Regions from separate parts of the Faecalibacterium sp. Marseille-Q4164 genome, predicted to be linked through region 1. Evidence: predicted binding sites of a transcription regulator. Region 1 holds the regulator's gene; each other region holds the start of a gene.
What was found. Region 1 encodes Rex, which represses fermentation and respiration genes when NADH is low (regulators of the CRP and FNR family bind a similar motif). Its sites were predicted from a motif close to ATTGTTAANNNNTTAACAAT; they were not measured.

Region 1 (10,667 bases):
AGGTGATGGTGACATTCTTCATGGAGACGCGCTCGATGGGCTGCTCAGGCAGGCCGTCGAAGTAGCAGCCCGCGAACTGTGCGTCGGTGGCCACGATATCCTCCATGGTCAGGCTGCCCAGCTTGGGGGTGTACTCATCCACCGGCATGGCATCGCGGCACTGGACATAGGGGCTGTGACCGTCCGGGTCACAGAAATAGAACATGTTGATGACAAAGGGAGCCTTGACACCGCGCATCTCCACGTTACGGAACACCAGCCCGTCGATGACGGCGGTGTTGCCGCGGCCGCGCCGGGTCTTGACCCGCAGGCCGCGGTCGGTGTGGTCCATCAGGCACTGGGTCACCACCATATCCTTCACGCCGCCGCTCATCTCGCTGCCGATGACGATGCCGCCATGGCCTTTGTCCAGCAGGCAGTTCCGGATCACAGTGTGCGCACAGCTCTTTTTCAGCTTCATGCCCAGGAACACTTTGCTGGCTTTCATGGCAATGCAGTCGTCACCCACGTGGATGTTCGCACCGATGATGCGGATGTACTCGCAGCTCTCGGGGTCGATGCCGTCGGTGTTGGGGGCGTTGTAGGGATTGTTGATGTTGAAGTTCAGCAGATCCAGATGCTTGACGAAGATGGGGTGGATGGTCCAGGAGTAGCTGTTCTGCACCGTGATGCCGTGCAGGCAGACGTTCTCACTGTCCACCGCGGCCACCGCGCGGGGCCGCCATGCGATCCGCTTGACCTTCTGGTTGATCCACCAGTCGCCGTTCTGGGCATCGCAGTCCAGGGTGCCCTCGCCGGTCACCACCACGTCGTGCACCTGCGTGATGTTCAGCAGGCCGGCAAAGCTGTCCAGCGGGTTGCCCTCCCAGCCGGTCAGATAATATTCATCCACCTCGTTCTCACTGGGGATGACACCGGGCAGGATGGGGTAGTGGGTGCGGTCGTTGTCGCCCAGCAGCACAGCGCCCTTTTCCAGGTAGAGGGTGGTGCAGCTCTTCATAAACAGGCTGGAGGTGCGGTAGCGCCCGGCAGGCACATAGACCGTGCCGCCCTTGGGGCAGGTGGAAAGGGCGGCCTGCAGCTTGCCGGTGTTGTCGGTGGTGCCATCGGCCACCAGGCCGTAGCGGGATGCGTCCACAAAGAAGGTCTCGGTCTCGGTGGTGAAATCGAGGGTCAGGGTCTCGCCCTCAGCCTGTACGGCAACCGTGTAGGGGGTGCCGGGCAGCAGGCTGAACAGGGAGAACACGTTGGTCTCGCAGGCGGTGTAAACGGTCTCACCGTTCAGCTGAACGGTGAAGGGATGCGCCGGACGATAGCACAGGCCGTTTTCCAGCTCGAACACGGCACTGCGGGTCATGGAACGGATCAGGGAAAGCTTCATAAACAGGATGCCTCCTTGGATGTTGAAAGATTTATGGGTTGCCCGCAGGTGGCGGGCATGGTACACTGAGGAAAAGAAACTGTTGAATGGGGTGTGCGGATGAAAGCGGAACGGGAAAAATGGAGCGGCCGGGTAACGGCAAAGGCGCTGCGGTTCCAGACCGGCCAGTATGAGCTGGCTGAGGAGGAGGAAATCTGCCGGATCATTCTGGTGTCCGGCGGCAGCTTTACGCTGGTGCGGGGCGGCGAGAGCCTGCTGGTGAACCCGGGCTGTGTGTTGCTGCTGGGCCCCGGCGGGGGCCTGCTGCAGCAGGCGGGCCACATTGCCCCTGAGCTCATCGGCTGCCGGTTTCCGGCGGGCGTTCTCCCGGTGCTCAAGAACCTGATGCAGCGGGATTTCATGGCGCTGTTTGAGCCGGGAGAACAAACGGCCCTGTACGGCCCGGTGCAGTGGTCAGGCCGCCTGCGCACCCTGTTGGGCATGATGCAAAGCGCCGAGAGCGAGCCGGAAAGCCCCGGTATGATCTATCTGGCCCTCATCCTGCACTATGTGGAGCAGGAGTGCCGCAGTGAAAAGCAGGACATCCGCCCCCGCAACGAGACGGTGGAGCAGATCTGCGCTTACCTTGCAGCCAACTACCAGCAGAAATTTTCCCTGACAGATGTGGCTGCGCGGTTCTACCTGTCGCCCTATTACCTGAGTCGGCTGTTCCGGCGGGTCACGGGCCAGTCCATTGTGGATTACATCAATGGCCGCCGCATTGAGGCTGCCCAGCGCCTGCTGGAGAGCACCGACCTGAACATCAGCGCTGTGGCCGAGCAGACCGGCTTTGCCTCCGCCGCCCATTTCCGCCGCGTGTTCCGCGAGACGATGGGAACGGGGCCGCTGCAATACCGCAAAAGTCACCGCGGATAAGAGCAACGCCCCCTGTGCTGCGCACAGGGGGCGTTGCTTATTCATCGAAAGTCAATGGTTCTGTCCGCAGAGGGGGTGCTTAGCCCTTGACAGCACCGGCGGAGATACCTTCGACGAACTGATCCTGTGCACAGAAGAAAACAATCAGCTGCGGCAGGATGGAGATCAGGGACAGGGCCAGGATACGGTTCCAGGCAAAGCCGGTATCACCGTCCATGGACAGCTTGACGAACAGGGACATGGGGTACTTTGCAGGGGTCTGCACGTAAAGCAGGGGGCCCATGAAGTCGTTGCAGCTCCACATGAACTGGAACAGTGCGCAGGACACCAGAGCGGGCATCAGCATGGGGACAATGACCTTGTACAGGGTCTGGAAGGAGTTGCAGCCATCAATGGCGGCAGCCTCGTCCAGATCGCGCGGGACATTGCGCATGAACTGCACCAGCTGGTAAACAAAGTAGGTCTCAGTTGCAAATGCAGTGTGGACCCAGATGGCCAGATAGAACGGGCTGTTGACCCAGCCGAACTTGGTGTATAGCAGGAACTGAGGAACGTTCAGAACGACCTGAGGCAGGAACAGGGTGGCCAGCATGATGCTGAACAGGATCTTCCGGCCCGGGAAGTCGAAACGGCCAAAGCCGTAGGCTGCAATGCAGGAGGAGACCACCGTGCAGATGACCTTGGGCAGAACATAAGAATAAGTGTTCAGCATGGCCTGCAGGATGTTGATGGAACCGCCGAAGTTGTTCAGCGCGTTCTTGTAGCCCTCCAGGGTGGGGTTCTTGATCCACAGGCCGATGCCTGCAAAGATCTCGCTGTTGTCCTTAAAGGTAGCGCTGACCATCCACAGCAGGGGATAGATCATGATCAGGCCCACCAGGATCAGGACAAGATACTTAAAAAACGTCGCAATGGCGTTGGATGCTTTCATTCCCATACTGTCACACCTTACCTTTCATCCGAGTAGTAGACCCACTTCTTCTGGCTGGTGAAGGCGATGATCGTGAGGATGCAGACGATCACGAACATGATCCAGGCCAGAGCGGAAGCCATGCCCATCTGGTTGGACTTGAAGGCGTAGTTGTAAACCAGAATGGAGATCAGGGTGGTGGAGTTGCGCGGGCCGCCGTTGGTGATGATGAAGGGGCCGTTGAACTCCTGGAAAGCCTGGCAGATCTGAGTGACCAGGTTGTAGAAGATGATGGGGGTGATCATGGGAACAGTGATGGAGAAGAACTGCTTCCACTTACCGGCACCATCGATGGTGGCAGCCTCGTACAGGTCTGCAGGCACGCCCTTCAGGGCGGCCAGGAACAGCACCATGGCGGAGCCGAACTGCCAGATGCGCAGGAAGCAGATGATCCACAGCGCATAGTTGGGGTCGCTCAGCCAGGAGGGGCCCTGTGCGTGGCCGAAGGTGATGGCGCGGATGATGGTGTTGACCAGACCATCATCACGGAAAACAGCCTTCCACAGCACGGCGATGGCAACGGAGCCACCCAGAATGGACGGGATGTAGTAAACGGTACGGAACAGGTTCACGCAGGCGATCTTGAAGTTCAGGATGTATGCGATGAACAGAGCAAAGATCAGCTTCAGGGGCACGGTGATGAAGGCGTACTTGAAGGTGGTGACCAGAGCCTTGGTGACCTTGGCATCAGAGAAGGCGGTGACGTAGTTCATCACGCCGTACTGGTGGATGCCATTGAAGAAGTTCATGTCGGTGAAACTGTAATACAGCGACTGACCGAAGGGGATGGCCTTGAACACGATAAAGCCGATGATCCAGGGGATCAGGTAGATCAGACCCTGCCACTTATCCAGGAACTTCTGTGCGGGGGTACGCCCGAGAGAGGGCGCTTTGCTTTCTTTCATCCGGGGATCCTCCTTTGGTGAAAATCAGTGCAACAAACCTTATGTCACACTTTGGCAACAGATTTGTCAGAAAATTGTAACCTGTGCCTGAGAAAAAAGGGGCATCGGGCCTACGGGTGGACGATGCCCCTGATATGTAATTTGACTCAGGTCAGCAAAGAAGATCAGACAGTGTAGCCAACAGCAGACATGCCGTCCAGCAGAACGTCAACAACATCTGCGCCGCTCTTGTTGTCGTAGTCAACGGTATCGAACACTTCCTGATAGGTGCCGGTGCCGGTAGCCTTCAAATCGGAAGACTCGAACAGGGGATCCAGCTGGCAGGAAACAAAGCTCATGACCTTGCCGTTTGCCTCAGCGACCAGCTCGTTGATCTTACCGGCAGCCTGAGCGGTAGCCAGACCAGCCTTGGAAGCGGGGATGCCGCACTCGGAACCCATGATGGCAGCGCCGTCGCCGTTCCACAGGTACTCGATCAGGGTAGCAGCCTCAGCGGGGTTCTTGCAGGTCTTGGTGATGGCCATGCCCATGGAGACCTTGGAGAAGCCGCCGTTGTAATCGCCGAACTTGATCTCCTCACCAACGGTGAAGCCGGGCTTGTTCTCCTCGTCCAGAGCGTCCTGGTACTTGGAAGCAGCGGAATCCCACTCGAAGATGCCGGCGATCTTGCCGGTGATCCACTCGTTGGACTGGTGGGTAGCACCGTCGCCGTTTGCACCGTAGTAGGTGGGCAGCGGCATGATGACGTGGCCGTCGACCAGGCTCTTGATGAAGTCGATGCCCTCGGCGATCTCGTCAGCGGTGTAGTTCAGGGTAGAGGTGGTGGGATCTGCCCAGTCCTTGCCGTACTTGGACTCGAGGTAGAACACCATCAGGATCATACGGTCGTATGCGCCCAGGTGCAGGGGATAGTAATCATCGCCCAACTTCTCCTGGAAAGCCTTGCCTGCTGCAAACAGGTCATCCTCAGTGGCGGGAACCTCGGTGATGCCAGCCTTGTTAAAGGTGGTCATGTTCCAGTAGAAGATACGGCCGGTCATGGAGATGGGCACGCACTGCTGTGCATTTGCAACGTTGCAGGCACCCAGCTTTGCGTCGTCCCACTGGGACATATCCAGGTAATCGGTGACGCTGTTCAGATCCAGGAAGGTCTGGCCGTTGCCGGAGTAGTTGTACAGCCAGTTCCAGTTGATCTGGCAGACATCCTCAGCCACGCCGCCTGCAAACTTGGTGGACATGGTGTCCTCCCAGCCGGACCATGCAGCGAAGGTGGGGTTGACGGTGATGGTGGTGTGCTCAGCAGAGAAAGCCTTCAGGGCCTCCTGATAAGCGTTGTGGCGGGACTCGCCGCCCCACCAGCTCATGGTCAGGGTAACGGGATCGCTGCTCAGGCCAGCCACAGAAGCAGCCTCGGCTGCGGAAGAAGCGGTGCTGGAAGCAGCGCCGCCATTGCCGCCGCAGGCAGCCAGCAGACCAGCTGCACCAACAGCACCGGTGACCTTCAGGAAATCACGACGGGAAATTGCCTTGCTCATTGTTGTTCTCCTCCTAATAAATCAAAAAACATCGAGCGGGCCTTTCTGCACAAGGCTCGTTGTATACAAATATGATAACAAAAGGGATGGGAAAAAGAAAGATGTAAATTGAAGTGATACGGACAAAAAACGAACAAATATTGCTCTCGTGATTTGCAGCGATTTGACGGCATTGCCGAAATGAATAAACTTGGAGCGAAAAAATATGCAATCTGCATAATTGGATAGATTGCATAGAAACGGGCCGAGAGAGTGTAGCAGAACCTCTAAAATTGCAATAGTATTGTAACTTGTTGCGAAATTGACGGTATAATGTTGTATACAACGTGTGAAAAAAGTGACGATATCGCTATTTTATAAACTGATATATCAATTGCGCAAAAAACGTTCGCAGTGGGATACAACTGATATATCACTTCAAAAGAGGACGAGCAAAAAAGAGCGCTGCCCGGCTGGGCAGCGCTCTGAAAACTGTAAAAATCTTTTGGGAGATCTGGGATCTCACGCAGGAGAGGGCTCCTGTGCCTGCCGGAGATCGACACTTACTGTGCGTTCCGTTTGGCGTAAAACGCCCGCCGTGCCTTGAAATAGCACTGGGGGCACATGCTGACGTACTGCACATCGTTTTCCAGATCGATGGCGACCTGCTCGCCCTCAAAGACGAACTCCCCATTGACCCTGCGGCAGTTGCAGGTGGCCTTGCGCCCGCAGGTGCAGATGGTCTTCATCTCCTCAATGGTGTGGGCCAGCTCCAGCAGACGGGTGGAGCCGGGGAAGCCCTTGAGGGAGAAGTCTGACCGCAGGCCGTAGCAGATGACCGGGATGTTCAGGTCTACCGTGACCATGAACAGCTGCTCGGCCTGTGCCGGGGTAAAGAACTGGCTCTCGTCGCAGAGAACACAGGCCAGCGGCTGTTCCCCGGCAGAAGCGGCGCGCACGGCCTCGAACACATCCACCTCGGGCGGGATGAGCAGGTCGGCCCTGCGGCGCACGCCCAGGCGGCTGACCAGCTCGCCGCCGCCCTTGGTGTCCACCTGGGGCTTCAGGATCAGCACCCGCATCCCCTGCTCTTCGTAGTTGTGGGCCACCTGCATCAGCGCGGTGCTTTTGCCGCTGTTCATGGCACCGTATCGGAAGTATAGCTTCGCCATAGTTGCTCTCCTCATAAAAAGGCAACCCTCTCTGCTCGTTCGGGGGGAGAGGGCTGCCTGTTTTCTGTGATATGTTATGAATAGATGTTAGATCAGTCCTGATTGCGCAGGCGGTAACCCAGGCTCATCAGGCTGTCGCCCAGGTGGACGTTCTCCACCACCACTTCGGGGTAGGGCACCGACAGGTCATAGTGGGAGAAGTTCCAGAAGCCTTTGATGCCCAGCTCGACCAGCCGGCCGCTGAGCTCCTCCGCACCGCTGCGGGGCACACAGAACACAGCCACCTCAGGCTTATGCTCTGCGCAGAAGGCCTCCAGCTCGTCAACGTGTAAGATCTGGATGCCGTTGATCTCTTTGCCCACCTCGCTGGGGGAATTGTCAAAGGCGGCGATCAGCTTGTAGCCGTTGGTGTCGGTGGTGATGAAGCGGCTGACTGCCTTGCCCAACCGGCCGCAGCCGATGAGGATGGTGGGCAGCAGGTCACCGTTGCCGAACAGCAGATGCTCCAGGATGGAAAGCAGGTTCTCCACCGAGTAGCCGATGCCCTGGCGGCCGTTCACGTCGCCGATGCAGTTGAAATCCTGCCGCACCTGAGAGGCCGTGGTGCCCATCTGGGCGGCCAGCTCGCGGGAGGAGATGCTGGTGATGCCGTCGTTCTTCAGCGTCCGCAGGTAGCGGTAGTACTTGGGCAGGCGCTTGATCACCGGAAGGGAAGCTTTGCCGGGATTGTTCATGGAAATGGTTCTCCTTTCATCCAAAGGGAATGCCGGTCTCTTTGCACCCTGCAAGGTGCACCGGCGATTAAGACAGTTTCTGAACAATAATGATATATACTTGTCAATCTTATTCTTAGTATAAAGTATACTGCAATGAGACAGAATGTCAAATCCTCTGGGCCAATTTTTTTCAAAGTAAAGAAATCTTAGCCGCCGCATATTGCTTCGATCCCCGGGAACACTGAAAAAAACACCCTGAGGAGGAGCCAACATGCCGGAATATGAAAAGGAAACCACCGAACAGCAGCGGCTGGAGAAAGAGCAGCTGGAAGATCTGGGCACGGTGTGGCGCACCCGCGGCCCCCATGCCATCCACTGCCTGACCGTGATCGGCCAGATCGAGGGCCATGTGGAGGCCCCGCAGGGCCAGAAGACCACCAAGTATGAGCATGTGATCCCGCAGCTGGTGGCAGTGCAGGAGGACCCCGCTGTGGAGGGCCTGCTGGTGCTCATCAATACTGTGGGCGGGGACGTGGAGGCCGGGTTGGCGCTGGCAGAACTCATTGCCAGCATCTCAAAGCCCAGTGCCACGGTCGTGCTGGGCGGGGGCCACTCCATCGGCATCCCGCTGGCAGTCAGCGCCCGGCGCAGCTTTATCGTGCCCACGGCGACCATGACGGTGCACCCGGTCCGCCACTCTGGCATGATTTTGGGCGTGCCCCAGACCATGCGGTGGTTCGAGCAGATGCAGGAGCGCATCACCGGCTTTGTGGCGGGCCACAGCGGCATTACGGCAGCGCGCTACTCGGAGCTGATGCTCCGCACCGGTGAGCTGGTGATGGACGTGGGCACCATGCTGGACGGCAAAAAGGCCGTAAAGGAGAAGCTCATCGATCAGCTGGGCGGCATCTCTGATGCACTGGACTGGCTGTACCGGGAGATCGAGCGGGCAGAGTGAGAGCACGAGTCTGCCCGGGGCGGTGTCAGGCTTACAGTTCGCCCTTCCGCAGATACTTCACCATCATGGGGGCTTCATAGACCAGCATGAGGATCCAGCCCACAACATAGCTGTACGGCAGGGCCTCGATATCCATTTTCATCAGCAGCACAAAGACGGCAGCGGCCGCCACACGGCCTGCCATGTTGAGCGTGCTGCTGTTCAGGGTGATCTTAAGGTCGCCCAGGCCGCGGAAGCCGCCCTGGATGCCGTTGGTCAGCGAGGGCATCAGGTAGAACAGGGAGACCAGCTTCAAAAAGCGCACTCCCAGATGTACCACGGCGGCATCGGTGACGAAGAGCCGGATGATGGGCTCGGCAAAGAAGAAGCAGACAGCGGTGATAAAAATGGCGTAGAGGAACTCCAGCTTCAGGCCGCAGAAGAAGCTGGCGCGGACACGCTCTTTTTTGCTTGCACCGCGGTTCTGGGCCATCAGGGTGGTGGTGGCATGGCCGATGTTCTGCTGGGGCACATAGGCAAAGTCATCGATGCGGCCTGCGGCGGCAAAGGCTGCCATGGCGTTGACCCCCATGGTGTTCACGATGGCCTGAATGGCGATCTTGCCCAGCTGAACGGTGGCCTGCTGCATGGCGCTGGTCCAGCCGTAGCTGATGGTCTTTTTCAGCAGCGAGGAGTCAAAAATGAACCAGCGCCTGCCCAGCTGCAACACAGGGACCTTCCAGCGGATATAGATCAGGCAGAACACGCAGCAGAGCGCTTCGCTCAGCACGGTGGAAAGGGCACAGCCCTCGGAGCCCCAATTCAGCACCTCAACAAAGAACAGGTCGCCGCCGATGTTCAGCACCGAACTGATCATCAGGAAGTACAGCGCGCTTTTGCTGTCGCCCAGCGCGCGCATGGTGGCGGCGAGGAAATTATAGAAGAAGGTGAACAGCAGCCCGCCGAACACGATGCGCAGGTAGTTCACAGCGATGGGAAGGATCTCTTCCGGCACCTGCAGCAGACGGAGCAGCGGATTTGCCAAAATCACACAGGTCAGCGAGAACACCAGAGAAAAGACGGAGCCTGCAATGGCGGTGGTGGAGACCTGACGCTCCACCAGCTCGGTGTTGCCTGCCCCGAACGCCAGGCTGACAAGGATGCCTGCACCCAGGCAGACACCGTTGATGAACAAAATCGCCAGCGTCATCAGCGGGTTGGAGGTGCCCACGGCGGCAAGGGCATCCTCGCCCACGAATTTGCCGACAATGATGCTGTCTACGGCGTTATAGGTCAGCTGAAACAGGTTGCCCAGCACAAGGGGAATGGTGAAATTGACCAGCAGCGGTGTGATCGGGCCGGTCGTCATATCCTTGGTCATTTGGAACTCTCTTTTCTTTATAGATTAAATGCCTGCCGTCCGCTGAAGATAGCCAGCGCCGAGCGGCTGGTGCCGGTGGCAATCAGCTGTGCGGCGGCGTGGAGGGCTGCACCGGCGGCAGGGGAGGCGGGAATGGCATCGGTGGCGAGGACCCGCTGTGCAGCGCGGTTGGCATCGGTGCTGGTAACGGCGGCTACATTATCCACAACATAGGCGTTGTAATTGCCCGGCACGATGCCGTAGCCGATATCCGGGATGCCGTGCCCGCCGGTGAAGCCGCCGCCCAGAGCCTGATTCTCAAAGGGCTCCACGGCCACGATGCGGACATCGTTGGTCCAGGCCTTGATGGTCTCGCCTACGCCGGTGATGGTGCCCGCGCTGCCCACGCCGACCGTGATGGTGTCCACGAGACTGCGGCCCTCCCGGGAGATGGCCTGCACGATGGCGGGGCCGGTCACCCGGCGATGGTATTCGGGGTTATCGTCGTTGGCGAGCCAGTTCATATAGTACCAGCCCTTTTCGGCGGCGGTGGTCTCTGCCAGCGCCCGGGCCCCCGCAAGGCCCCGCTGTGCGGGGGAATGCAGGATCTGTGCCCCCAGCCGGAGCAGGTATTCCTGCCGCAGGGCCGGGGCATCCTCCGGCATGGTCAGAACCACAGGGTGTCCCGCCGTCCGCCCGGCAAGGGCCAGCGCCATGGCAAAGGAGCCGGAGGCCGCTTCAATGATGGGCTGGCCCGGGAGCAGCTTGTGCTTTTCCGCCGCAAGGGCCAGCATCCC
Region 2 (10,667 bases), on a different contig from region 1:
CAGGTCAGCAGGCAGGGAGTCTGCACCTTGACCATCATGTAGCCGTCTTCCAGCATACGCTTCACGGTCAGGGTGTTGCCATCCTTCTGGATGTCAGCCACATAGGTGACCTGGGGCAGATGCAGCTTTTCAGCGATCTGGGGGCCGACCTGTGCGGTATCGCCATCGATTGCCTGACGGCCGCAGAACACAACGTCCTCGGGGCCAACGCCGATCTTATTGACAGCAGCAGCCAGGATCTGGCTGGTTGCAAAGGTATCGGAACCGCCGAACTCACGACCGGAGACCAGAACAGCCTTGTCCGCGCCGCGGGCCAGCAGCTCACGCAGCATTCCCTCGGCCGGAGGAGGACCCATGGTGATGACAACGACTTCGCAGCCGGTAGCGTCCTTGAGCTTCAGAGCTGCCTCCAGAGCGTTCAGGTCATCGGGGTTGGTGATGGTGGCCATAGAGGCACGATCCAGAGTACCGTCTGCCTTGACGGCGACTTTGCCGGAGGTATCAGGAACCTGCTTTACACAAACAATTGCTTTCATTGTAAATCTTACCTCCCTTACTTCAGCAGAGCGCCGGAAATGACCATCATCTGCACTTCGCTGGTGCCCTCGTAGATCTCAGTGATCTTGGCATCACGCATCATGCGCTCGATGGGGTAGTCACGAGTGTAGCCGTAACCGCCGAACAGCTGCAGGCAACGGCGGGTCACATCGCTTGCGGTGCGGGCTGCGATCAGCTTAGCCTGAGCAGCCTCCACGCTGTAACGGACCTTTGCGCCATCCATGGCCTGCTGCTTCTTCAGAGCGGCAGCGTAGACCAGATACTTGGCAGCCTCAACGCGGGCCTTCATCTCAGCCAGCTCGAACTGGGTGTTCTGGAATGCGGAGATGCTGCGGCCAAACTGCTTGCGCTCCTTGACGTAGGCAACGGTCTCCTCCAGAGCGCCCTCGGCAATGCCCAGAGCCTGAGAAGCGATGCCGATACGGCCGCCGTCCAGGGTAGCCATGGCCAGCTGGAAGCCCTTGCCGCGCACGCCCAGCATACGATCCTTCGGGATACGGCAATCCTCGAAGATCAGCTCGCAGGTGGAAGAACCACGGATACCCATCTTATCCTCAGCCTTGCCGACGGAGAAGCCCGGATCGGTGCGCTCAACGATGAAGGCAGAGCACAGCTTGGTGGGACGGCCCTTCTTATCCAGAACGCGGTCGGTGACAGCGATGACGATAAAGACATCAGCAAAACCGGCGTTGGTGATGAAGATCTTGGAGCCATTCAGAACCCAGCAGTCATCCTCTTCCTTGGCAATAGTCTGCTGACCCTGTGCATCGGTACCAGCGCCCGGCTCGGTCAGGCCGAAAGCGCCCAGCCACTCGCCGCTGCACAGCTTGGGCAGGTACTTTGCCTTCTGCTCGGGGGTGCCGTTCTCATAAATAGGAGCAGCACACAGGCTGGTGTGAGCGGAGACGATGACACCGGTGGTGCCACAGACCTTGCTCAGCTCCTCCACTGCCATGACGTAGGACAGCACATCGCCGCCTGCACCGCCGACAGAGGTGGGGAAGTAAATGCCCATCATGCCCAGCTTGCCCATCTTCTCGACGGTCTCTTTGGGGAAGTACTCTTCTGCATCAACCTTCTTAGCCAGGGGCTTGACTTCGTTTTCAGCAAACTCGCGGTACATCTTCTGCACCATCTGCTGCTGCTTGGACAGAGTAAAATCCATCGCTATATCCTCCTAACGGGTGTTTTTTATCTCCCGGGGCCGGGGTTCTCCCCTTCCCGGTTGCAAACAAATTCCTCCCGACCGCTTTCCCCACGGCCGGGAGAAATGTTTATCAGAAATTACAGCTGGTCAACAGGGGTCTTGGTGCGGTCTGCGTTGTAAACGTAGAAGCCCTTGCCGGTCTTGCAACCCAGGTTGCCGCCGCGGACCATCTTGCGGATCAGCGGGCAGGCGCGATACTTGCTGTCGCCGGTCTCATGGTACAGGACATCCATGATGGCCAGGCAGATATCCAGGCCGATGAAGTCGCCCAGCTCCAGGGGTCCCATGGGGTGGTTGGCACCCAGCTTCATAGCGGTGTCGATGCCTGCGATATCGGAAACGCCCTCCATCTTGATGAAGGCAGCCTCATTGATCATGGGGATCAGGATGCGGTTGACCACAAAGCCTGCAGCCTCGTTGACCTGAACAGGGTTCTTGCCGATGGCAACGGAGATCTCCTTGATCTTCTCAACAGTCTCTGCGGGGGTGTTGCAGCCGGCGATGACCTCGATCAGCTTCATGCGGTCAGCGGGGTTGAAGAAGTGCATACCGACCAGAGGACGGCTCAGGCCCTTGCCGATCTCGGTGATGGACAGGGAGGAAGTGTTGGAAGCGAAGATGCACTCGGGCTTGCAGATCTTATCCAGCTCGCCGAAAGTGGTCTGCTTGACCTTCATATCCTCAAAAGCAGCCTCAACGACCAGGTCGCAGTCTGCGCACAGATTTTCCTTCAGGCCCGGGGTGATGGCTGCAACGATTGCGTCAGCCTTTTCCTGGGGAATCTTGCCCTTAGCAACCAGCTTCTCGTAGCCCTTCTTGATCTTTGCCAGGCCGTTCTCAGCCCACTCCTGCTTGATGTCGCACAGAGCAACGGTGTTGCCCTCAACCTGTGCAAATGCCTTTGCGATGCCCTGGCCCATAGTGCCAGCGCCGATAACACCGATCTTCATAGGAAATCTCTCCTTTAATATTAAAAATTATGTAATGGATTAGTTGTTGGTAAACACTGCCTTGGGCTTCGGTTTCTCACGGCTCAGGAAGCAGGCCATGCCCTCCTGCTGATCGTGGGTCTCGAAGCAATCGCCGAACAGCTTCTCCTCAACTTCCACAGCCTTCTCAATGGGCAGGCTGATGCCACCGTTGATGGCCTTCTTGCAGTTGCGCACTGCAATGGGAGCGTTTTTGGCGATCTTGCCGGCCAGCTTCAGCACGTTCTCCATCAGTTCAGCCTGCGGATATACGGCGTTGACCAGACCAATGCGGTAAGCCTCGTCTGCCTTGATGTTCAGGGCAGAGTAGACCAGCTGCTTTGCCATGCCCATGCCGACCAGACGTGCCAGACGCTGGGTGCCGCCGAAGCCCGGGGTGATGCCCAGACCAACTTCGGGCTGACCAAACACAGCGTTGTCAGAGCAGATGCGGATGTCGCAGCTCATGGCCAGCTCATTGCCGCCGCCCAGTGCAAAGCCATTGACGGCTGCAATGACGGGGATGGGGAAGCTCTCGATCATCAGGAACACGTCATTGCCCAGCTTGCCGAAAGCCTCGCCCTCTGCCTTGGTCATGGTGCTCATGGAGCCGATATCAGCGCCTGCAACGAAGCTCTTGTCGCCTTCGCCGGTCAGGACGATGCAGCGGATGGTCTCCTGATCGACAGCCTCAAAAGCTGCCTTCAGGTCTGCCAGAACCTCGGGGTTCAGGGCATTCAGTGCCTTGGGACGGTCGATGGTGATGATCTCGACAGCGCCCTGCACCTCGGTTTTTACAAAAGCCATTGTGAAAACCTCCAATTCAGATTCTCAGTGTTTCAAAACAGCTCCCGCGCCCCGGCAGAGTCTCCGGTCTGAGCCGAGGCGCGGGCTGTCATTCAATTCAATTCCAAAGGGGGAGCTTACATCTCAACGATGGTAGCGCAGCCCATGCCGCCGCCGATGCACAGAGTAGCCAGACCCTTGTGAGCACCACGGTGCTTCATAGCGTACAGCAGGGTGACCAGGATACGAGCGCCGGAAGCGCCGACCGGGTGGCCCAGAGCGATGGCGCCGCCGTTGACGTTCACCTTGCTCATATCGAAGTTCAGAGCCTGGCTGACAGCCACAGACTGTGCAGCAAATGCCTCGTTGGCCTCGATCAGGTCCATATCAGCAACAGTCAGGCCAGTCTTTGCCATGACCTTCTTGGTTGCTGCGATGGGGCCCAGACCCATGACCTCAGGCTCAACACCGGCCAGAGCGCCAGCGACCCAGGTTGCCAGAGGCTCAACGCCCAGCTCCTTGGCCTTTTCCTCGCTCATAATGACCAGAGCAGCAGCGCCATCGTTGATGGCGGAAGAGTTGCCTGCGGTCACAATGCCGTCCTTGGTGAAAGCGGGCTTCAGAGTTGCCAGCTTCTCGACCGGGGTCAGACGGGGGCCTTCATCGGTATCGAACACGGTGTCGCCCTTCTTGCCCTTGATGACAACAGGAACGATCTCATCCTTGAAAGCGCCGTCCTTGATGGCCTTGTCGGCCTTGACCTGGCTGTTGTAGGAGAACTCATCCAGCATCTCGCGGGTGATGGGGCTGTAGCCGTACTTCTTCTGGAAGGTCTCGTTGGTGCAGACATTCTCAGCGGTCATGCCCATGTGCTTGTTGAAGCCGGTGGCATCCCACAGAGCATCGTTGACCATGGTATCGACCAGCTCGCTCTTGCCCATGGGTGCGCCCATGCGGTAGCCGTAACGGCCCTTCATCATTGCAAAGGGAGCCATGTCCATGTTCTCCATGCCGCCTGCGACCACGATATCAGCATCGCCTGCCTCGATCATCTGAGCAGCCATGTTCACGCAGTTCAGACCGGAACCGCAGACCACGTTGACGGTGACAGCGGGGGTCTCGATGGGCAGGCCAGCCTTCAGGGAAGCCTGACGGGCAACGTTCTGGCCCAGACCAGCCTGGATCACGCAGCCCATGTAAACATGATCGACCTGCTCAGGCTTGACGTTTGCGCGGTTCAGAGCCTCCTTGATGACGATGGAGCCCAGCTCAGCAGCGGGGACGTTGGCAAGGGTGCCACCGAACTTACCAATGGCGGTACGGCATGCAGATGCGATAACGATCTTTTTCATGTGAATAGCCTCCTGATTGTGTATGTTGTGATTTAAGAAAGACTGTTTTATCAAAACGCCGAAGCGTTTCTTGCATAAGGAATGGGGTCAGACGTTCTCTCCCCTGCTGCGCAGCTCGGCCATCTTCTGCTCCACGGCGGCTTCCACATTCGGGGTAACGAACTTGGAGATGCTGCTGCCGTAGCGAGCGGCTTCCTTTACAATGGTAGAGGAAAGATAGCTCCACTTGATGCTGGTTGCAAGGAACATGGTCTCGATGCCGGGCATCAGCGCATGATTGGTCTGCGCCAACTGGATCTCGTTTTCAAAATCCGTTACCGCCCGCAGGCCCCGCACCATGACCGAAGCGTGGCGCTTCTTGGCGAACTCCACGGTCAGGCCGTCGAAGCTCTCCACCGTGACATTGGGGATACCCTTGCAGCATTCCTGCAGCAGGGCCACCCGCTCCTCCACGGTGAACAATGGGTGCTTTGCACTGTTGATGAGCACGGCCACGATCAGGTGATCGTTGATCTTTGCCGCGCGCTTGATGATATCGAGATGACCTCGTGTGACCGGATCGAACGACCCGGGGTAAACTGCAGTTGCCATCGGTTTTGTCCTCCTTGCGCGCCTTTGAAAAGCGCATTGGTTCTGACATGATAGCACTTTCCAGTTTGCTGTGCAAGATGTTCTTCTCTTCTGCTACGGTGTATCGTTAATTTTTAAACAATCCCACCCGCAGTGCCACGCTGCATCCTGCTACGCTATAAGTAAAGCACATCGTCAAAATTTTATCAAGTATTTTTTGTGTAAAATTTATTTTTTGTGCACCAAAGAATCTCTACAAAAAGCTAAGATTTTTAGTCATATTGCATCCAGCCCTGTTTTTTGCCGGGAAAGTATTGATTCTCTCGTTTGTTAATGATATAACTAAGTTGGAATTTACAATTCCTTTATGTTATTGTAAGAGAGGATGGTTTATAATGGATTTTACGGAATTGTATGCGCAGAAGAAAATGACAGCTGACCAGGCTGCCGCGTTGGTCAAAAGCGGCGACTGGGTGGATTACGGCTGGGCCGTGAACACCCCCGTTGCAGTGGACGCTGCCATTGCAAAGCGTCTGCCTGAGCTGGAGGATGTCAACTTCCGCGGCGGCATCCTGATGTGGGTGCCCGCCATCTTCCAGATCGAAGATCCTGCTGCCCACATGACCTGGAACAGCTGGCACATGGGCGGCATTGAGCGCAAGGCCATTGCCCAGGGCTTTTCCTTCTACTCCCCCATCCGCTACTCTGAACTGCCCCGCTACTACCGCGACAGCTCTGACCCCGTGGATGTGGCGGTGTTCCAGGTGACTCCCATGGACGAGCATGGCTATTTCAACTTTGGTCCCTGTGCTTCCCACCTGGGTGCCGTCTGCGATAAGGCCAAAAAGATCATCGTTGAGGTCAACCGGAACATGCCCAAATGCCTGGGCGGCACCGAGAACTGGGTGCACATCTCCCAGGTTGCCGGTGTTGTGGAGGGCAGCAACCCGCCCATCGGCCAGATGGCCGCTGCTGGTGCCGCCACCGAGGTCGATCTGAAGGTGGCAAACCTCATCGTCCCGCAGATCCCCGACGGTGCCTGCCTGCAGCTGGGCATCGGCGGTATGCCCAACGCCATCGGCAACCTGATCGCGCAGAGCGACCTGAAGGATCTGGGTGTGCACACCGAGATGTATGTGGATGCCTTTGTGGATATTGCAAAGGCAGGCAAGATCACCGGCCGCCACAAGAATCTGGACAAGGGCCGTCAGGTCTATGCCTTTGGTGCAGGCACCCAGAAGATGTACGATTACCTGAACAACAACCCGGAGTGCATGGCCGCTCCCGTGGAGTACACCAACGACATCCGCAGCATCTCCGCCATCGACAACTTCATCTCCATCAACAATGCGGTGGATATTGACCTGTTCGGTCAGGTGAACGCGGAGAGTGCAGGCATCAAGCACATTTCCGGTGCAGGCGGTCAGCTGGACTTTGTTCTGGGCGCATACCTTTCCAACGGCGGCAAGAGCTTCATCTGCCTGTCCTCTACCTTTATGAATAAAAAGACCGGCAAGCTGGAGAGCCGCATCCGTCCTACCCTGGAAAACGGCAGCATCGTCACCGACACCCGCGCAAACGTGCACTACCTGTGCACCGAGTACGGCTGTGTGAACCTGAAGGGACTGACCAGCTGGGAAAAGGCAGAAGCACTGATCAGTGTGGCACACCCCGATTTCCGGGACGAGCTGATCGCCGAAGCCGAAAAACTGCACATCTGGCGCAGGAGCAATAAGCGCTGACATTGCCGCAGGGAATCCTGCTGTCTGCGGCAGGAATGGAGTTTCTATGACATGATGGACAAAAAACCGCATATCAAACCCTATCTCTACGGAATGTTCGCGGGCTTTGGCGCGATCAGCCTGAGCATCCTCTTCTTTTTCCTGATCTACCGCTTTCAGGGCTTCGGCAACGCCGTTTCGACCCTGACCGGCATCCTGATGCCCTTTATCTACGGCAGTGTCATTGCCTATCTGCTCAAGCCGGTGTGCAACTGGATTGAAGCATTTCTCCACAAGCTGTTCCCGGAAAGGATGCACCGCTTTGCCAACATGCTGGCCGTTGCTCTGACCATCCTGTTCGGTCTGCTGCTGATCTACGCGCTGATCATGATGATCGTGCCGCAGCTCATCAACAGTGTGACCGCCCTGTACTTCACGGCGCGGGACAACATCGGCGACTTTGTGGAGTGGATCTCCAAGCAGGAGTTCATTGCCAACAACAAAAAGCTGCTGGACTTCATCGAGAACTCTTACGACAGCCTGGATGCCAACCTGGATGCCTGGATCAAGAACACCCTGCTCCCCTCCATGCAGAACATCCTCAGCGGTGCCGCTGTGGGCGTGGTGAACGTGGTGACCTGGATCAAGAATTTCGTCATCGGCCTCATCGTTTCGGTGTATCTGCTGGCCAGCCGGAAGAAATTCGGGCAGCAGGGCAAGCTCATCCTTTATAGTTTGGTCAAGCCCCGCTGGGCCGACCTCATCATGGAGGAAGTCCGTTACGCTGACCGGATGTTCGGCGGCTTCATCAACGGCAAGATCCTGGATTCCGCCATCATCGGCGTGCTGTGCTATATTGCCTGCCTGATCTTCAAGTTCCCCAGTGCCCTGCTGGTGTCGGTCATCATCGGCGTGACCAATGTTATCCCCTTCTTCGGCCCCTTCATCGGTGCCATTCCCGCCACCCTGCTCATCCTGATCCAGAACCCCATCAAGGCGCTCTGGTTCGTGCTGTTCGTTCTGGTGCTGCAGCAGGTGGACGGCAACATCATCGGACCCAAGATCCTGGGCAACACCACCGGCCTTTCCAGCTTCTGGGTGCTGTTCGCCATCCTGCTGTTCGGCGGCCTGTGGGGCTTTGTGGGCATGATTATCGGTGTGCCGCTGTTTGCTGTCATCTATGATGTCATCAAAAAGCTGGTGTTCCACGGCCTGAATCGCAACGACGAATCCGGCATGGTAAACCTCTACCACGATGCCTTCGGTGACCCCGACGACGAGTGATCCCAAACACAATAGAATCGCAAAACCGGCTCTGTCTCCTGCATGGGAGGCGGGGCCGGTTTTTGTATTCCTACCGCATGATTTTCTCAGAGCAGCCGAGAAACGCAAAGCTCCCCCTTCCCAGCGCTGTCTCGGCGCTTGGGGAAGGGGGAGCTTCAGCTTTCAGGGCGGATAAACCAAAAAGGGAGATTTCAGGGGGGAGTACCTGCAATTACTGCTGATTGGGCTTCCAATCCTTATAGTTCTCGTAGCGGCTCTCGCGGATCTTGGTATGGGACCAAATCTCGTCGGCGGTCGGCTGCCAGTTGGCGGCATAGGACTTGCACTTCTCGCACAGATGATCCACGCTTTCCGGGCTCTGCAGGTCGGTGCTGTGGGCACCGGTCTCGTGCACCATTTTTTCCAGCAGCTCGGGGTTTTCCAGCATGGGGCAGGGGCGCAGATGGTTCTTGTTGAAGGGCTGGCCGTTGTGGTAGGCCATGAACAGCGGACTCTGCAGGATCTCCAGGATGCTGCTGTCATGGATGTTGGCATTGGAGTAGTGGATGAACACGCAGGGCTCTGCGTCACCGGCCGAGTTGATGTGGAAGTAGTTGCGGCCGCCGGCAATGCAGCCGCCCACAAACTCGCCGTCGTTCTGGAAGTCCATGGGGTAGAACGGGATATCGCAGGCTTCACTGCGCAGATAGCGGATGCGCTGGATCATGTACTTGCGCTGCTCGGGAGAAGGCATCAGTTCAGGCGCTGCCTCGTTGCCCACGGGCATGTAGTGGAAGTAGAAGCCGAAGTGTGCACCCTTATCGCAGAGGAAACGCATGAACTCATCGCTGGTAACGGCTTCGATGTTGTCGCGGGTGTAGCAGATGGAGGTGCCGAACAGGATGCCGTGCTCCTTGAGCAGATCCATCGCGCGCATAACGGCAGCATAGTGGCCCTCGCCGCGGCGGGCATCGTTGGTCTCCGGGGTGCCCTCAATGGACAGCATAAACGCAATATTGCCCAGACGGACCACTTCTTTGCAGAACGGCTCATCGATCAGGGTGGAATTGGTGTAGATGGCAAACTGCACATCGTTGTGCTTCTCGGCCAGCTTGAGGATATCAGCCTTGCGCACCAGCGGCTCACCGCCGGTGAGCATGTACAGATAAACGCCCAGCTCCTTGCCCTCGGTGACGATCTTATCCATATCATCGAAGCTCAGGTTGTTCTTGTGGCCGTACTCACCGGCCCAGCAGCCCACGCAGTGCATATTGCAGGCAGAGGTGGGGTCAAACAGGATCAACCAGGGAATATTGCACTGATACTTGACACGATTCTCGCGGATGGTCTTGGTACCGCGGAAGAAGGCCTCATAGCCCAGGTTCAGGGCCGTTGTGCGGGCCACGTTGGGGTCCAGCTGGTTCAGCATACAGTTGATGAGCTTCGACCACTTGCTGTTGGGGTCGGTCAGGGTCTGCTTGGCATGTGCATAGGTCTCCTCGCTGAAGGAATTGCCGTAGAACTGCTTTGAAAGATCTACGATCTGTCCAACCGTCTTAGCGGGGTCCTTCTCGGCATGAGAAAGCACGAGATCCACAGTCTTGCCCAGTGCAGCACGCTGCATTTTGTGCGTCAGAGAATCAAATGCGGTATTCATTTTTATTTCCTCCAGATTCAATAGAATTTTACAGGGCTCTCTTCCCTGCCTGCCGGGCTGAATTCCCGGCGCTCAGATGATCTTATACTCCAGCAGCAGACGGCCCAGGTCGGTGTCCTGTACCTTTTCTGCCGCTTTTCCCAGTGCGAATTTTTTGATCCAGTTCATTTTCAGATCACTCAGGGGTTTGCCATCCCGCAGCTGAACAGCGGCGTTCAGCAGGTCGCGGACATCGTAGGTGCTGCCCCAAACCTCCGGCACGCCCCGGTCGATATCCAGCAGGGTGTACACAGCTTCCATGCCGGTGCGCATGGAATACTCGGTGGTGAAGATGGTATCCCGCTTCGTCTCGGCAAATTGGCCGATGAAGGCAAAGTTCACCGCGCCCTCCGGCACCACCGCCGGACGGTCGCCTGCCGCGCGGGGCATGAAAAAGGCTGTGATATAGGGCATCATTACGGGCACCGTATTGGCACTGTGCTCCGCCAGGTCCTCAATCTGGTTTTCGGGGACCCCCAGATGATACAGCCACTCCATGCAGATCTCCTTACCGGTGCAATCCCGCATGGGCTTTTTGATGTAGTC
Region 3 (10,667 bases), on a different contig from region 1:
CAGAAAGCTGGATAGTGTGCGGCACTGCCACGCGCTGATGGAAAATGTGAAGCGTGATTTCCCCCGGCTGAGCCGTGCAGCGGAGTGCCGCTATCTGAGCAATGTCTGCAATATCCTGTTCCAGATTCAGGACAGGCAGCATGAAAAAATAGAGAAGGCCCTCTGGCAGGAAGTGAAAAAATACCGCCGGAACGTTCTGCTGGACCCGCAGGCCCGCAAAAAGGCCCGGCTGGCGGCGGCGCTTTCCTACAGCGGCTATGCCATGACCCGACGGGTCTATGAAAAAACGCAGTGGCGTGGAAAAAAGTAAGGTGGAGGGATCCGGTTGGAGGAAAGAAAACCGCTTGTATCGGTCATTGTGCCGGTCTATAATGTTTATCCGTATCTGCGGGACTGTGTGCAGAGCGTGCAGGCGCAGAGTTACCAGAATTGGGAGCTGCTTTTGGTAGATGACGGCTCAACCGATGGCAGCGGGGAACTTTGTGATGAACTGGCTGTGGAGGATGGCCGCATCCGGGTGTTCCATAAGCCCAATGGGGGGCAGTCTGATGCCCGGAACGTTGGGTTGCAACAGACGCAGGGAAAATATTTTTACCTGCTGGACAGCGATGACCTGATCCGCTCCACAGCGTTTGACCAATTTGTGGAGCGCTGTGAGGCAGATGGTGCTGATGCAGCCCTGACCCCGCTGGAGATGTTCTCGACAGAGCAGCCGGAGGGACGGACGGAAAATCCGCTCCAGATCCCAGAGCTGCTGAACCGGGAAGAGACCATGCGCCGGATGCTGCTGCATCAGGGCATCGGGCATGGAGCAGGCGGCGTTTTCTTCCGGCGGGAGGTTTGGGGAGATTTGCAGTTCCCCGTTGGCATCCTGTACGAGGACTATGCGGTGATGTATCGGGCCATTGCCCGCTGTGCAAAAGTGGAAGTGTTTCCGGAACCGATGTACGATTACCGCATCCATACCGGTTCGACCATGAAGAGCGGCATTGCCGAGAAGAATCTGGTCATTCTGGATGTGGGCGAAGACGTGACCCGCTTTATTGCGGAAACGGTCCCTGTGCTGAAAGCAGAAGCGGAATATCTGCAGCTGGTTACTTACCTGAAGACACTGAAAGGCATTCTGGATGGCGATTTTGCCAGCTATCCGGAGGCTCAGGCACGGATCTGCCGCTTTGTGCAGGAACACCGGGCGCTTGCCCGGCGGCCCTGGGCCAAAAGAGCAGACCGGATCAAGGTGGAAACACTTTTGATCAGCAAGCGGCTGTTTTATGCCGTTTATGGGCTGGGAGAATGGAAAAATAAACACACAGTCGAAAAATAAAATGGAGAAGTTATGCTGATTTATCTGGGGGCTTTTGCGGTTTCTGTGGGCATTGCCGCCTATGGCGAGCACCTGCGGACGAAGAAAAACAACGAGAAGGGCTTTTATCTCTGCCTGGCGCTGGCGGTGCTGGTGATGGCGGTATTGGCAGGCTTGCGGGACCCGTCCATTGGCACGGACAGCGTGGTGTATGAGGGATGGGTGGCGGATGCAAAGCTGCAGGATGGTTTGTTGGCCTGCATCCGGCAGCGGCACAAAACAGAGCCGCTGTTTATGACGCTGGTCTATCTGGCGGCACATGTTTTTGGTGATGTCCATTGGCTCTACTTTATGGTGGACCTGCTGGCCTGCGGCCTGTTTATGATCGGGCTGGTGCAGTATAAGGAGTATGTCTCCGTGCCCTATGGCTGGCTGGCTTACCTCTGCCTGTATTATGGCGATACTTATAATGCCGAGCGGCAGTCTGTGGCGCTGGGTGTGGCATTTTTGGCGTTCAGCTTTGCGTGGAAGAAAAAGTATCACTGGGCGGTCCTACTGCTGGCGGTCTCCTGCCTGTTCCACAATGCCACCTTTATTTCGTTTGGTGCGCTGCTGATCTATATCCTGCTTCAGCATTTCGACAACTGGTGGGTCAAGGGTGGCCTGGCGGCATTTTCGGTCTACCTTGCCTTCTTCAGCAAGGCTGTGGTCAGGCTGGCCCTGAATGTGGACTTCATTGATCGACTTTACGGATATTATTATGATGCCAATGCGGGCGGCTTCACGCTGAATCCCATCATTGTGCGTCTGCCTTTTCTGATCCTGCCCATTGTGCTGTACCGCTGGTACGCAAAAGAGGAAGGGGAGGGCCGCCGCCGCTTTACCCGCTCGGATGCTGATTTCTGGATCGTGATGATCCTGATCGAGATGGCAACGGCCCAGCTGCGCAACATCAATGTGCCGCTCTACCGCATCTGCCTGTATTTTGCGTTCTTCCGTTATCTCGCCATTGGCCGTGTGGTCAAGTGCGTGGAGGATGAGCGTCTGCGCAAGCTGCTGAAGGCTGCCATGTGGGGAATGCTGGTCATCATCTGGATCTATCAGGCGTATATTCAGGGCAACAATGCCATTTGCCCGTACACCTCGGAGATCCTCCACATTGGCAGAGAAACATTCTTCTGAGGGAACAGAACATGGAGACAGAGCTGATCAGTGTCATTGTTCCGGTCTACAATGTGGAGCGATATCTCCGCCGCTGCGTGGACAGCATCCTGCACCAGACCTATCAGGATCTTGAGATCCTGCTGGTGGATGATGGTTCCACCGATGCCAGCGGAGCCATCTGCGACGAATATGCCGCACAGGAAGAACGTGTAACAGCAGTCCACCAGAAAAACGGGGGACTCTCTGCAGCGCGCAACGCGGGGCTCGAACGGGCACAGGGAACGTATCTCTGCTTTGTGGACAGTGATGACTTTCTGAACAGCCGGATGCTGGAAACGCTTTGCCGTGACCTGCAGGAACAGGATGCGGACGTGGCTGTGGTGGGCTTCCGGATGTTTGAACGGGAGGAAGAGCTTGCCCCGGCTGAACTCGCCGTACCGGTGCAGTGTATGACAGGCCGGGAGGCCATCCGCAGCACCCTTGTCTCGGATGAGCTGGGGGATTTTGCCTGGAACAAGCTCTACAAGCGGGAGCTGTTCCGGGATATCCGCTATCCGCTGGGGCGGATGATGGAAGATCAGGGTACGACATACCGCATTTTTCAGCAGTGCAGCAAGGTCGTATACCGCCCGGTGCCGCTGTATTATTACTATCAGCGCCCGGACAGCATCCTTCACCGCAGGAACATGAAGTTCTATGAGGATAAGCTGGATATGGGCTATCAGAAATATCGGGCCATCCGGGAAGCATACCCGGGAATGCCGGAGAATGATGCTGCCATGCTGAGCGTGGTGGAGCACTGCTATCCGTATCTGATGCAGGACACGGTGCGCCGCGCAAAGATGGAGGCCTTTCTGCAGGAGTGTGACCCGGCGGCGGCAAAGCTGCTCTGCACCAGCAGCCAGCGGAAGTATCAGCTGCTCAGATGCAGCCGGAGGCTGTATGCAAAACTGTTCCTGCTGAAAAACGGCCCGGCGGCAAAATAAGGGAGGAAAATTTGTGCTGAACGATACCGTCAGTATCATTGTGCCGATCTATAACAAGGAAAAGTATCTGGAAAAATGTCTGGACAGCATCCTTGGTCAGACCTATCGGGATCTGGAGATCATTCTGGTGGATGATGAGTCAACAGACAACTCCCTTGCCATCTGCCAGCGTTACGCGGAAAAAGATCTGCGGATCAAGATATACCACAAGCCAAACGGTGGTGTTTCCTCTGCGCGAAACTTGGGATTGGAAAAAAGTACAGGAAAGTATATTTCATTTGTTGATCCAGATGATTTTATTCATTCGGAATTTATAGAACGGCTGGAAATGATGTTGGTGCAATCGGACGCGGAAATTGCATACTGTAAAATGCTGGATGTTTGGGAAGGCAGTGACGTAGAACATATTCCCAAAATTACAGATAAAGTTTGCATATTGGATGCAAGACGGTACGATTGGTTTACACCAGCAGCGCATAAAGTCGCCTGCGGCGCAGTATACCGAAAAAGCTGTGTGAAGGATATTCGATTTTCTGATGACCTGTATATTGGAGAAGATACTCTTTTCTTAGCAGAATGCATCAAAAAAGCATCTAAGATTGTTCGTTCGGAAAGTGAATTATACTATTACTACCGCAATGATCAGTCGGTAACGCTGTGCGATTATTTTACTGGAAAATTAACAGAAATGATGGCGTGGGAGCGAATTGTTGTATTGTATGAGAATGAATCACTTGTACAGAAGACTGCAAAAGCGGGATATTCACAGGTTTGTCGTGAGTTGGTGGTTAAATATGGAAAGAGTGCACACTTTATGGAAGAAGGTTATCCGAAAGCAAAAACAGGGTTTTACAGATGGGCAAAGGAAATGATGCAACAGCAACTTCAGGAAAAGAGATATTTTTACTGGCTTAAAACCATGTATTCGTATTTCTTCTGGGACGCATGGGTAAAGAAAAAACAGGGTGAGTGAAAGTATCTAGTTATGAAGAAATCGCTTACATTAAATGCAATAATGAGTGGAATCAAGACGATTCTACAAATCATCTTTCCACTGATTACATTCCCGTACATATCTAACATTCTACAAGTAAACAATTTGGGCAAAGTGAACTTTGCCAGCTCCGTCTGCGGGTATTTTCTGCTGTTTGCAGGCCTTGGCATCTCCTCCTATGCGGTGCGTGAGGGGTCCCGCTATGTGAACGACCGGGAAAAACTGTCGGCTTTTGCATCGGAGATGTTCTCCATCAATATGATCTCCACGGCCCTGACCTATGCGGCATTGGCTGTGACGATGCTCTTCTGGACAAAGCTCCATGCCTATACCGACCTGATGCTGGTGCTGAGTTTACAGATCCTCTTTACGACCATCGGTACCGAATGGGTGTTCACGATCTTTGAGGAGTATACCTATATCACAGTTAGAGGTATTATTTTTCAGATAATATCAATTCTGATGATGTTCGCATTTGTTAAAACGCAGGACGATTACTGTATTTACACAGGAATTACGGTGTTTGCCGCAGCAGGTGCGAATATATTGAACTTCTTTCGAGCTAGGAAATATTGCACGATTCGACTGACAGCAAAAATAGACTGGAAAAAGCATTTAAAACCAATACTTCTGATTTTTGCATCGAGCTTTGCAATTACGATTTATGTAAATTCAGATGTGACAATTCTCGGAGTTTTAACTTCAGACTATCATGTGGGAATTTACACCGTTGCAATGAAGATATATACGATGGTAAAATCGGTTCTGGCATCTATTCTTTTAGTATCTGTTCCGAGGCTGTCTCGTTATGCGGGAATGCAGGATAGGCTGAATTTTGAAAGACTTTTTAATAAAGTATTTGGGGCAATGGTATTAACCGTTCTTCCGGCTGTAGTGGGATTGTTTGAACTAAGTCAAGAGGTCGTTCTTTTTATCTCAAGCGAAAGCTATCTGGAAGCAGCTGTGCCACTTCGCATTTTGAGTATAGCACTGGTAGCAAGTTTATTTGGGTGGCTCTATAATACTTGTGTTTTGGTGCCATGGAAAAGAGAAGGTCAATTTTTGATAGCAACGCTTGTGAGTGCAATTCTGAACGTGGGGCTGAACATCCTGCTCATCCCGCGGTTCCGGGAGAATGCGGCAGCCTTTACCACCCTGCTGGCAGAGCTGTGCTCCATGATGCTCTGTATCCGCTGCTCCAGGGGCCTGGTCACGGTTTCAGCTGACCGGCGCACCGTTGGCTCGGTGCTCTGCGGCTGTGTGGGCATCGTTCTTGTCTGTACCGGGGTCAAGGCACTGGCTCTGTCCAATCTCATCTGCATTCTGGCGGCGGTGCTGGGCTCAGTGGCTGCATACGCGGTCATCCTGCTGGGCATGAAAAATCCGCTGGTGCTGGAATATCTGGAAAAAGCGAAGCAGAAGTTCCGGAAAACATCCTGAATGGACAGGACCCGCTGCGGGGGCGAACACTCCCTGCGGCGGGTCTTTTTCAGAAAAAACGGCGTTTTTTGGTGCGTTCCGGCAAAATCACCACATTTCTTTGCTTCTGCAACAAATGTTTGTTAATAAATTATCCATCCCCTGTCCTTGCAATACACACGCTTTTTGTTTATAATAAGGATGTACGGGGAAGTTCGCAGTGCGCGGCCCCCGATGAAGAGCAAAATTCGATTCCGAACGAAAAGAATTTGAGAGGAGTTTGTTACCATGGGTTTAGGTAAGAAAACGATCGACGATCAGAATTACTGCGGCAAGAAGGTCCTTGTCCGCTGCGATTTCAATGTCCCGATGAAGGACGGCGTGATCACCAACGAGAACCGCATCAATGCGGCTCTGCCCACCATCCAGAAGCTGGTCAACGATGGTGCTAAGGTCATCCTGTGCAGCCACCTGGGCAAACCCAAGAACGGCCCCGAGGCAAAGTTCAGCCTGGCACCCGTTGCTGTGGCTCTGAGCGCAAAGCTGGGCAAGACCGTTGTGTTCGCTGATGACGATAATGTTGTGGGCGAGAACGCAAAGGCTGCTGTTGCCGCAATGAACAACGGCGATGTCGTTCTGCTGCAGAACACCCGTTTCCGCAAGGAAGAGACCAAGAACATGCCTGAGTTCAGCCAGGAGCTGGCTTCTCTGGCAGATGCATACGTTGACGATGCATTCGGCAGCTGCCACCGTGCACACTGCTCCACCGCAGGTGTCACCGACTACATCAAGGATACCGCTGTCGGTTACCTGATGGAGAAGGAGATCAAGTACCTGGGCAACGCAGTCAACGATCCCGTCCGTCCCTTCACCGCCATCCTGGGCGGCGCTAAGGTCGCCGATAAGCTGAACGTCATCTCCAATCTGCTGGAGAAGGTCGATACCCTGATTATCGGCGGCGGCATGGCTTACACCTTCGTCAAGGCTCAGGGCTACGAAGTCGGCAAGAGCCTGTGCGACGATACCAAGCTGGATTACTGCAAGGAAATGATGGCCAAGGCCAAGGAGAAGGGCGTGAAGCTGCTGCTGCCCGTGGATGCAGCCTGCATCAAGGACTTCCCCGATCCCATCGACGCTCCCGTGGATGTCACTGTGGTGCCCGTCACCGCCATCCCTGCTGACATGGAGGGCTGCGACATCGGCCCCGAGACTATGAAGCTGTTTGCCGATGCTGTCAAGGCATCCAAGACCGTGGTGTGGAACGGCCCCATGGGCGTGTTCGAGAACCCCACCCTGGCAGCCGGCACTCTGGCTGTTGCCAAGGCTATGGCTGAGAGCGATGCTACTACCGTGATCGGCGGCGGCGACAGCGCAGCAGCTGTGCAGCAGATGGGCCTGGGCGACAAGATGACCCACATCTCTACCGGCGGCGGCGCTTCTCTGGAGTATCTGGAGGGCAAGGAGCTGCCTGGTATCGCTGTGATCCAGAACGCATAAGCATCTGAACCAGCATCACTGAGGTGCGGCGGCATATACGCCGCCGCACTTTTTATTTTGGGTAATAAGATCTCTCAGGCTTGCCGACGCTCGCCAGCTCCCCATCCGGGAGGCAGGAGCTGTCGTTTATCCTGCCTCTCCTGCCGGGAGAGGCGGCACCGAAGGCGGCGGGGAGGTATTTTGTGATAAGGAGATCGTTAGAATGGATAAGGCAAAGCGTAAGGCAATCATTGCAGGCAACTGGAAGATGAACAAGACCGCCACTGAGGCAGCCAAGCTGGTGGATGAGCTGATCCCCGCCGTCAAGGATGCTTCCTGTGAGGTCGTTATCTGCACCCCCTACACCGATCTGGTTACCGCCGTGGAAAAGACCAAGGGCACCAACATCCATGTGGGTGCTGAGAATGTCCACTTTGAGAAGTCCGGTGCGTTCACTGGCGAGATCAGCGCCGATATGCTGGTGGATCTGGGTGTGGAGTACGTCATCGTCGGCCACTCCGAGCGCCGCCAGTACTTTGCAGAGACCGACCAGACCGTGAACAAGCGCGCTCTGGCTGCCCTGAATGCGGGCCTGAAGGTCATCATCTGCGTGGGCGAGAGCCTGCAGCAGCGCGAGGAGGGCGTGACCGAGGAGCTGGTGCGGATGCAGACCAAGATCGCCCTGCGCGACGTGACCGCCGAGCAGATGGCAAATGTGGTCATTGCCTACGAGCCCATCTGGGCCATCGGCACCGGCAAGACCGCGACCGCTGACCAGGCCGAGGAGGTCTGCGCTCAGATCCGCAAGGTCATCGGCGAAGTGTACGGCGAGGCTGTGGCCGAGGCTGTCACGGTCCAGTACGGCGGCAGCATGAACGCCAAGAACTGCGAGGAGCTGCTGAGCAAGAAGGATGTGGACGGCGGCCTGATCGGCGGCGCATCTCTGAAGGCTCCTGATTTTGCTGTTATCGTCAATGCCGCTTCCAACGGCTGAGAAAGTCCTCTGACCTGTTTTCCCAGCGCCCGGCTGCGCCGTTTTTCCAGCGCTGTGCCGGGCGCTATTTGTTCTAAATCAAAGGAGATTCAACGTTATGTCCAAGAAACCTGTACTTCTGTGCATCATGGATGGTTTTGGCTGGGTGCCCAACGAGACCTACGGCAATGCCGTGGTCGCCGCAAAGACCCCCCATCTGGATGCCCTGATGGCAAAATATCCCATGACCACCATCGAGGCCTCCGGCATGGCTGTCGGCCTGCCCGATGGTCAGATGGGCAACTCTGAGGTGGGCCACACCAACATGGGCGCTGGCCGTATTGTTTATCAGCAGCTGACCCTCATCACCAAGTCCATCCGGGACGGTGAGATGTTCAAGAACCCCGTGCTGGTCAAGAACATGAAGGCTGCCATTGAGGCAGGCAAGGCCATCCACCTGATGGGCCTGGTGGGCACCGGCGGTGTCCACAGCCACGCTGACCACTGGTTCGGCGTGCTGGAAATGGCAAAGCACATGGGCGCAAAGGAAGTCTACCTGCACTGCATCACTGATGGCCGTGATACCGACCCCCACGCCGGCAAGGGCTTCCTGGCTGACCTGCAGGCCAAGCTGGATGAGCTGGGCGTTGGCAAGATCGCCAGCGTTTCCGGCCGTTACTACGCTATGGACCGCGACAACAACTGGGACCGCGAGGAGAAGGCTTACGCCGCATTCGTTTACGGTGAGGGCAACCACGCTGCCAACGCTGCCGAGGCCATTGAGGCATCCTATGCTGCCGATAAGACCGACGAGTTCGTTCTGCCCTGCGTCACCTGTGAGGGTGGCCGCGTGCAGGATGGCGATACCGTCATCTTTATGAACTTCCGTCCCGACCGTGCCCGCCAGATGACCCGCATCTTCTGCGATGACGACTTCAAGGGCTTTGAGCGCCGCGGCGGCCGCAAGCAGGTCAACTATGTCTGCATGGCCGAGTACGATGCCACCATGCCCAACTGCGAGGTCGCCTATCCTCCCGTGGAGCTGAAGAATGTTCTGGGCCAGTACCTGTCCGAGAACGGCAAGACCCAGCTGCGCATTGCCGAGACCGAGAAGTATGCACACGTCACCTTCTTCTTCAACGGCGGTGTGGAGGCTCCCTACGAGGGTGAGGACCGCTGCGTCATCCCCAGTCCGAAGGTTGCCACCTACGACCTGCAGCCTGAGATGAGCGCCCCTGAGGTGGCTGCTGAGTGCGTCAAGCGCATCGAGAGCGGCAAGTATGATGTGGTCATCCTGAACTTTGCCAACTGCGACATGGTCGGCCACACCGGCGTGTTCGATGCCGCTGTCAAGGCCGTTGAGGCTGTGGATACCGCTGTGGATCAGGTGGTCACCGCTGTGCTGAACGCAGGCGGCTGCGCCTTTATCACGGCTGACCACGGCAACGCCGAGAAGATGATGAACCCGGACGGCACTCCCTTCACCGCCCACACCACCAATGTGGTGCCCTTTGTGGCCGTTGGCTGCGGCGATGTGAAGCTGCGCGAGGGCGGCTGCCTGGCAGATATCGCCCCCACCATGCTGCCCTATATCGGCCTGCCTGTCCCCGCTGAGATGACCGGCAAGAGCATCATCGTGGAGTAAGCACTCCGCAAAAGAGCTTTCCTGAAACGCAAAAAGACCTCCCCGTGCAGGTGCTGCCTGCATGGGGAGGTCTTTTGCTGTATCGCTTAGTAGTGCAGCTGGTCAGCGGTCAGTGCTTCCAGCACCGGCAGCATGGCGGCTGCCTCGGCCTTGGCGGCGGGCAGATCCATATCGCGGTAGTTGCCGCATTCCACCTCGCTGGCACCGGGGATATCCCCCTCAAAGGCGGCCATGAAGCGGAAGGAATCCACGGTCAGCTCCAATGCCTGCGCCGGGGTCAGCCCGCGGGTGAGCAGGTAGAAGCCGGTGCGGCAGCCCATGGGGCCAACGTAGATCACGCCGTCCTTCACCGCGCTGTTGCGGGCGTAGGTGGCAAACAGGTGCTCCAGCGTGTGGGCGGCACCGGTGGTCAGGTAATCGCCCTGATTGGGCTTCTTCATTCGGATGTCCCAGGTCAGCACATCACCATCCTGGCGGCTCAGGTACATGCCCCGGTCCAGTTTGGTGTGATCGACACAGAAGCTTGCAATGCGTTCCATGATGTTCTCCTTCAGGATCAGGCCTGCAGGCGCTGGACGCTGCCGTGGGCACAATCCACAGCGATATCCAGGCCGTCGCGGATGTGGCTGCAGGCACCTGCAGCACCCACGATGGTGGGTTTGAGCAGGGAGTTGCCCACGATGGCAGCGTGGCTGTTCAGGCCGGGC

Region 2: the regulator Rex is predicted to act here: its motif matches at 5,565-5,584, upstream of coaD (pantetheine-phosphate adenylyltransferase).
Region 3: the regulator Rex is predicted to act here: its motif matches at 6,006-6,025, upstream of pgk (phosphoglycerate kinase).

What each region holds. Positions count from the first base shown of each region.
Region 1 covers NZ_JAFREJ010000006.1:33,187-43,853, reverse strand. Annotated here, with positions in the region: gene J3352_RS07880 (glycoside hydrolase family 28 protein) at 1-1,381, opposite strand, end outside; gene J3352_RS07875 (helix-turn-helix domain-containing protein) at 1,481-2,296, shown strand; gene J3352_RS07870 (carbohydrate ABC transporter permease) at 2,376-3,233, opposite strand; gene J3352_RS07865 (carbohydrate ABC transporter permease) at 3,245-4,171, opposite strand; gene J3352_RS07860 (ABC transporter substrate-binding protein) at 4,336-5,706, opposite strand; gene J3352_RS07855 (thymidine kinase) at 6,249-6,857, opposite strand; gene J3352_RS07850 (redox-sensing transcriptional repressor Rex) at 6,950-7,591, opposite strand; gene J3352_RS07845 (ClpP family protease) at 7,845-8,531, shown strand; gene J3352_RS07840 (MATE family efflux transporter) at 8,563-9,891, opposite strand; gene J3352_RS07835 (pyridoxal-phosphate dependent enzyme) at 9,909-10,667, opposite strand, start outside.
Region 2 covers NZ_JAFREJ010000001.1:313,740-324,406, reverse strand. Annotated here, with positions in the region: gene acrB (acryloyl-CoA reductase electron transfer subunit gamma) at 1-536, opposite strand, end outside; gene J3352_RS01505 (acyl-CoA dehydrogenase) at 554-1,723, opposite strand; gene J3352_RS01500 (3-hydroxyacyl-CoA dehydrogenase family protein) at 1,843-2,715, opposite strand; gene J3352_RS01495 (enoyl-CoA hydratase-related protein) at 2,755-3,540, opposite strand; gene J3352_RS01490 (acetyl-CoA C-acetyltransferase) at 3,657-4,871, opposite strand; gene coaD (pantetheine-phosphate adenylyltransferase) at 4,959-5,462, opposite strand; gene J3352_RS01480 (butyryl-CoA:acetate CoA-transferase) at 5,837-7,183, shown strand; gene J3352_RS01475 (AI-2E family transporter) at 7,235-8,446, shown strand; gene J3352_RS01470 (radical SAM protein) at 8,658-10,082, opposite strand; gene J3352_RS01465 (oleate hydratase) at 10,155-10,667, opposite strand, start outside.
Region 3 covers NZ_JAFREJ010000002.1:194,003-204,669, forward strand. Annotated here, with positions in the region: gene J3352_RS04010 (glycosyltransferase) at 1-310, shown strand, start outside; gene J3352_RS04015 (glycosyltransferase family 2 protein) at 326-1,324, shown strand; gene J3352_RS04020 (EpsG family protein) at 1,337-2,485, shown strand; gene J3352_RS04025 (glycosyltransferase) at 2,497-3,453, shown strand; gene J3352_RS04030 (glycosyltransferase) at 3,467-4,426, shown strand; gene J3352_RS04035 (flippase) at 4,439-5,887, shown strand; gene pgk (phosphoglycerate kinase) at 6,155-7,363, shown strand; gene tpiA (triose-phosphate isomerase) at 7,566-8,336, shown strand; gene gpmI (2,3-bisphosphoglycerate-independent phosphoglycerate mutase) at 8,434-9,960, shown strand; gene J3352_RS04055 (S-ribosylhomocysteine lyase) at 10,047-10,499, opposite strand; gene pyk (pyruvate kinase) at 10,517-10,667, opposite strand, start outside.